Linked DNA regions of Verrucomicrobium spinosum DSM 4136 = JCM 18804. Each later gene encodes a partner of the first gene's protein in a complex. Links are inferred from orthologs where the notes say so. Each region holds a gene or a part of one and is shown on either strand. Other genes may lie near its edges.

Region 1 (3,118 bases):
CTCCCACCGGCCTTCCCCTCAGGCGTGGATCGAGCTGCTGCTCCACCGAGGCAAAGAAGCTATCCAGATCAAGAATAAGGTCCGGTCCCATTCTAAATAATACTGTTCACAAGAACATTTAAAATTGCATTTGCATCAATAAAGTGTCTGTCCCTTTATAAGGTATGCGGCAATCTCGTTTGAAGGCTCCGAAGGAATGGCCGGTGGCTTACTACCACTGTGTGTCGCGGGTGGTGGATCGCCGATTCGTGTTTGAGAAGGAGGAGAAGCGCCGGTTCGTGGAGTTGATGCGGTTTTATGAGCGGTTCTGTCAGGTGCAGGTGGTCACGTTCTGCGTCATGTCGAACCACTTTCATCTCTTGCTGGAGGTGCCGCAGCGCCCGCAGGTAATGCCGTCGGAGGAGTGGCTGATCGGGCACATCAAGGGGTGCTTTGGTGAGGCGATGGCGGGGGTGGTCGCGGAGCAGATCCGTCAGTTTCGTCAGGTCGGGGCAGACGGAGCGGCGGCAGAGGTGATCCAGGGCTGGTTTTCCCGCATGTGGGATGTGAGCCAGTTCATGAAGACGCTGAAGCAGCGCTTCACGCAGTGGTTCAACAAGCACCATGAGCGCCGGGGGACGCTGTGGGAGGACCGGTACAAGAGCACGATGGTGGAGGGAGGGCCAGCAGCACTGGGCATCATGGCCGCTTACATAGACCTGAATCCGGTGCGTGCTGGTTTGGTGAAGGACCCGAAGGACTACCCATGGAGTGGGTACGGTGCCGCAGTGGCAGGGGCGAGCCGAGCAGGGAGGGGGCTGGCGATCGTGGCGAACTGCCTGGCCCAGCGCGAATTGCGACCCGCAGAGGTTTTGGCTCTCTACAGGCAGATGCTTTATGTCGCGGGAAATGCAGGTGATGATCTCAGCATTCAGCTTCGCAGGGAAGCCGGGACACAGAAAGCGGGCCTCCACAACGACGAAGTGACCAAGGTGCACGCCCAAGGTGGAAAACTCACGCTACAGGAGATGCTGCGCTGTCGGGTGCGCTACTTCACGGCAGGAGCGGCGGTGGGCAGTCGGGAGTTTGTGAATGCCGTGTTTGATTCTGCCCGCGGTCGTTTTGGGGCGACACGGATCGAAGGAGCCCGCCCCATGCGAGGAGCGGATTTCATGGGGCTGTGCAGCCTGCGTGATCTGCAAAAGCGCGTGATCACCCATCCCTCAGACGCGGGTGGAGGCGTCAACTGAAGCCTGGGTGATGCACTCAAGCACCGAGGGGCGTTGAGCCCAGATCTCCTGGCTTACGCCAACCCTGCCTCGGCAAGTCGGTCGTGGATCTCACTGGCCTGCAGCTTGTCCACCAAATCCCCAATGCGACCGTCCACGAACATATCCAGGTTGTAGAGCGTCACATCGATCCGGTGATCGGTGATGCGGTTCTGCGGGTAGTTGTAGGTGCGGATCTTCTCTTCGCGACCACCTCCACCGATGAGTGCCTTGCGGTGGGCGGAGTATTTGGCGGCCTCTTCCTGCTGCTTTTTTTCCAGCAGGCGGGACCGCATGATCGTGATCGCCTTTTCCTTGTTCTTGAGCTGGCTGCGGCCGTCCTGGCAGCGCACAATCATGCCCGTGGGAAGGTGCATCACCTGCACAGCGGAGTCGGTCGTGTTCACCCCCTGGCCGCCGTGACCGCTGGCGCGGCATACTTCAATGCGAAGCTCGTCCGGCTTGAGTTGCAGGTCCACCTCCTCGGCCTCGGGCAGCACGGCCACCGTGGCGGCAGAGGTGTGAATGCGACCCTGAGCCTCGGTGGCTGGCACCCGCTGCACGCGGTGCACGCCGCTCTCATACTTCAAGGTGCGAAAGACGTCCTCGCCACTGACCTTGAACACCACTTCCTTGTACCCACCTGCGTCTGAAGGGCTGGCTTCCATGGACTCGATCTTCCAGCCGCGCTCCTCCGCATAGCGGTTGTACATGCGGTAGAGATCGCCGGCGAAAATGGCGGCTTCGTCGCCGCCGGTACCAGCGCGGATTTCCATGATGACATCGCGACCTTCCAGCGGGTCAGGGGGCAGGATGTGCCGTTGGACTTCGCCTTCCAGTTCCAACAGACGTGCCTGTAGCGTCGGCAGTTCTTCTTCGGCCAGGGCTGCCAGTTCGGCATCGCCAGACTTCGCCAGTTCCTGGTTGTCGGCAATCTGCTGCTCCGTGCGCTGATATTCGCTCCAAGCTTTGACGAGAGCTTCAAGCGAGCGGTGCTCCCGAAGCAGGTCGCCAGCTTTGCGGTTGTCGTCGTAGAAGTTTGGGTGGCCCATCATCTCTTCCAACTCAGAGAAGCGGTCCTTCTTCTTTTCGATGATCGAGGAATAGTCCATGGCGGGGAAAGGAGAGAGCTGAGATTGGGGATCCGAGGGCAGAGTCGGGGGGGAACCGAATCCGTATCCGAATCTGGTAGCCGGGATGCAACCCAACAAGTTGACAAAAGAACTTACGGCAGCCGAAGCAGCGAAAACAATGGGACAGGCAGACGAGAAACAAAAAACGGTGACGCGCCACCAAGGGCGCGATCACCGTTTTTCTGAAAAGCAAAGATGCCGTCGCTAGGCCGTGGGGGCAGCAGCCTTGGGCTTGGTGCGGCGGGTGGCGGAGGTCGAACCGTAACGCTGGGCGAACTTGTCAACGCGACCAGCGGTGTCCACGAAGCGCTGCTCACCGGTGAAGAACGGGTGGCACTGGGCGCAAATACCGATACGGAGGTTTTTCACCGTGGAGAGCGTATGATAGACCGCTCCACAAGTACAGGTGATCGTGGTTTCGTGAGTTTCGGGATGAATTTCCTTTTTCATGGCAGGGATCGAATGTTATGGGGCATTCGGGGCCGCGCGTTGGCGCGGAAAGGGAAGCGACTGTACACATCTTACCACCTGGGTCAAGTTTATTTCCCCGTCTGCGGAATGTGCCGGGAAACGGTGAGATTGTCATTCGGATGCAAAACGCCGCGTCTCAGGCCGTTGTACGCGTGATTGCTCCACGCGATCCTTTTCCAAAACGGTGTCATGTCCAGACCCAGTTTGCCCCTGACCCACCTCACCCTGCTTGGGATTGGGGTGATTTCGCTTCCATTGATGGGGGCG
Region 2 (3,097 bases), 760 kb from region 1 along the record:
GTGCGGGCCATCGACTTTGACCAACAGAGCTACGAGGGCGCCAAGAGCGTGTACCTGCCCCAGTTCTACAAGGAGAACCTCCCTGTGGTGAAACTCTGCACGAAGTACCTGAACTACGCCACCATGCAGCAGTACCAGCAGGAGGAGCGCAGCCTCATCGCTCGTAGGTACCTCTCAGAGAAGTCCCGCCTCCGCTCCCTCTTCCGCGCTATGAAACACCACCCTGCCGAGCCGCCGCCCAAGGTGGTGCAACTCAAGACGGAACTCGGCGAGTACCACGGTACCGACGTCTTCGACGACTGCTTGAGCATGGGCGACATCGTGGAGAGGCATATCGAATTCATGTTGGGCAAGCAACTCGGGGAAAAAACGTCCCCCCATCCTCACTGACAGCAGCACAAAGGCCCGATTCCTGCGGTGGAGGGAGGGCGCATTTTTGCCATCAACCCGTTCTGGCAGCATTTGAAAACACTGTTTTAATGGCTCCAGCACGGGCACTTGCCCGCACCCAGCACCTTCTCCCGCCACCTCCATGAGACTACCTAACATTTTTGAAGCAGACACCCCGCCTGTTCCATTTCCTGCTGGCACAGTCATTTTCACCGAGGGCGAAGACGGCGATTCCCTGTATGTCGTCAAAGAGGGAGAGGTGGAATTGAAGGTCAAAGGCCGCCTCGTGGAGGTGGTGAAGGCGGATGGCTTCTTTGGCGAGATGGCCATCATCGAGAACGGCCCACGCACCGCCACCGCCGTCGCCAGTGTGGACTGCGAGCTCATCCCCATCAACGAAAAGCGGTTTGAGTTCATGGTGCACGAGGTGCCGAACTTCGCCCTCCACGTCATGCGCGGCCTGAGCCGTCGCCTCCGCAGTGTGGATGAAGGAGGCTGAAAGACTGGGCCCTGAGTACTCAGGCTCCCTGGAAACTTTTCAGTTTTCACTTTTTACTTTTTACTGACTTGCATTCCCTGCTACGGAACGCAGTTCATGAAGCTGCTTCTGGAGACCCTGCAATCTGGCGCGGACTACCTCGCCAAACGCGGGGTGGAAGACGCGCGACTGAACATGGAGCACCTCCTGGCGCATGTGCTGGGCTGCCGTCGGCTGGATCTGTATCTCCGGTTTGACCAGACGCTCGCTGAGCCAGAACTACAGCCGCTGCGCGTGCTTCTGAAGCGTCGCGGCGAGGGTGAGCCCCTGCAACACCTGCTCGGCACGGTGGAGTTCCACGACAGCGAGTTTGTCTGCGATCATCGCGCCCTCATTCCCCGGCCGGAGACGGAGCATCTCGTGCATCTGCTGGTGGACAAATGGTTCCCCAAAAGTGAGCCTCCGCATCGCCTTCTGGATGTCGGCACCGGATCAGGATGCATCGGCCTTTCCCTTGCCAAGGCCTGGCCTGCCGCCGAAGTGCTCCTGGTGGACATCTCGGAAGATGCCCTGGAACTGGCCCGACTGAATGCCGGACGGCTCGGTCTCAATGGGCAAAAAGTTCGCCTGGTGCGCAGCGACCTGCTGGAGCATGCGGATGGAGCGTTTGACCTGATCGTGGCCAATCTCCCGTACATCCCCACGGCCGAACTCAAGGAGATCAGCCGTGAGGTCGCGCATGACCCGAATCTGGCGCTCGATGGTGGCCCAGACGGGCTGGTTATCGTGGATCGACTGCTGGAAACGGCTCCAGAGCACCTTACGGAAAACGGCCTGCTGGCCCTTGAGCTCCACTACGATCAAGCATCTGCCGTCAGCGAACGCTTGCAGAAACTCGGATTTCAGGCCATCCAGTCGGCCGAGGATCTCGCGGGCATTCCCCGGTTCGTCTTTGCCCGTCGCCCTCCCCTGCCGCCCGCTCCACCGGCCTCACCGGATGAAGCAAGCACTGCGGACGACTCCTCTTCAATTCCATCCTGACCCCTCTCCCCTAACTCCTCTCTCATGGAAAAGCTCATCGTTCACGGCGGCAACCGTCTGCGCGGCAAGGTTCTCATCAGCGGCTCCAAGAACTCCTCCCTGCCCATCCTGGCGGCCACGCTGCTGACCAAGGATGATTGCGTGATCCGCCAGGTGCCTGACCTGAGCGATACGAACTACATGCTGCAGATCCTCCGTGCCCTGGGGGCGGAAGTGGAGCGCGCCAGCGGCACGGTGAACATCAAGGCGGAGAAAATCATCCCCGACACCCCTTATGACCTGGTGAGGAAGATGCGCGCCTCCATCTGCGTGATGGGCCCGCTCACGGGCCGCCTGCGCAAGGCCGTCGTCTCCATGCCCGGAGGCTGCGTCATTGGTGACCGCCCTGTGGACCTCCACCTGAAGGGCCTGGAGTATCTGGGCGCCAAGGTGCAGATGGACGGGGGCAACATCCACATTGAGGCCAAGAAGCCGCTCAAGGGTTGTACCATGAACCTGCTGGGCAAGTTCGGCTCCACGGTGCTGGGCACGGACAACGTGCTCATGGCCGCCGTGCTCACCAAGGGCACCACCATCATCGAAGGCGCTGCCGCAGAACCCGAGGTGGAAGACCTGGCCAACTTCCTGATCAAGATGGGGGCCAAGATCGAGGGTGCTGGCACGACGCGCATCGTCGTCGAAGGCGTCAAAGAACTGCATGGTGCGGAACACACCGTCATTCCGGACCGCATCGAGGCGGGTACTTTCCTCGTTGCCGGCGCCATCTTTGGTGACGGCGTGATGGTGAAGAGGGTCGTTCCCGCGCACCTGAAGAATGTGACAGACACCCTCCTGGCTTCGGGGTACGAGGTGACCTCCACGAAGGACAGCGTGACCATCATGCCCGGCAGCGGTGCGCCCAAGGGCTTCCACCTCACCACGCGGGTGTACCCGGGCTTCCCCACGGACATGCAGGCCCAGTTCTGCGCCCTGGCCTGCCTCATCCCCGGATTGAGCAGCATCAAGGAAACCATCTTCCCCCAGCGCTTCATGCACGTGTCTGAGTTGAAGCGCATGGGCGCCAACATCGAGCTCGATGGCGACACCGCCCGCATCACGGGCGTCGAAACCCTCAGTGGTGCCCCAGTCATGGCCAGTGATCTGCGCGCCTCCGCCGCCCTCGTGCTGGCCGGCCTCGCCGCCAAAGGC

Evidence for each region.
Region 2: the proteins of prfA (region 1) and prmC are in contact, whole or in part, in a crystal structure (PDB 2B3T), measured with the Escherichia coli proteins. The link is inferred for Verrucomicrobium spinosum DSM 4136 = JCM 18804 from one-to-one orthologs.

The regions. Positions count from the first base shown.
Region 1 is NZ_ABIZ01000001.1:2,177,312-2,180,429, forward strand. Bases 322-3,118 are described here. They hold prfA (peptide chain release factor 1), read right to left. Parts: upstream 2,360-3,118; coding sequence 1,283-2,359; downstream 322-1,282. Other genes in these bases: VSP_RS39135 (transposase), read left to right, coding at 322-1,229; rpmE (50S ribosomal protein L31), read right to left, coding at 2,585-2,830; VSP_RS08530 (PSD1 and planctomycete cytochrome C domain-containing protein), read left to right, coding at 3,041-3,118. Also shown: VSP_RS08510 (DNA polymerase Y family protein), read right to left, coding at 1-91; more of VSP_RS39135, read left to right, coding at 165-321. UniProt on the Escherichia coli protein: Peptide chain release factor 1 directs the termination of translation in response to the peptide chain termination codons UAG and UAA.
Region 2 is NZ_ABIZ01000001.1:2,939,686-2,942,782, reverse strand. The notes cover bases 172-2,947. They hold prmC (peptide chain release factor N(5)-glutamine methyltransferase), read left to right. Parts: upstream 172-985; coding sequence 986-1,909; downstream 1,910-2,947. Other genes in these bases: murA (UDP-N-acetylglucosamine 1-carboxyvinyltransferase), read left to right, coding at 1,934-2,947; VSP_RS11955 (Crp/Fnr family transcriptional regulator), read left to right, coding at 533-889; VSP_RS11960 (hypothetical protein), read left to right, coding at 172-390. In the rest of the region: more of VSP_RS11960, read left to right, coding at 1-171; more of murA, read left to right, coding at 2,948-3,097. UniProt on the Escherichia coli protein: Methylates the class 1 translation termination release factors RF1/PrfA and RF2/PrfB on the glutamine residue of the universally conserved GGQ motif, i.e. on 'Gln-235' in RF1 and on 'Gln-252' in RF2.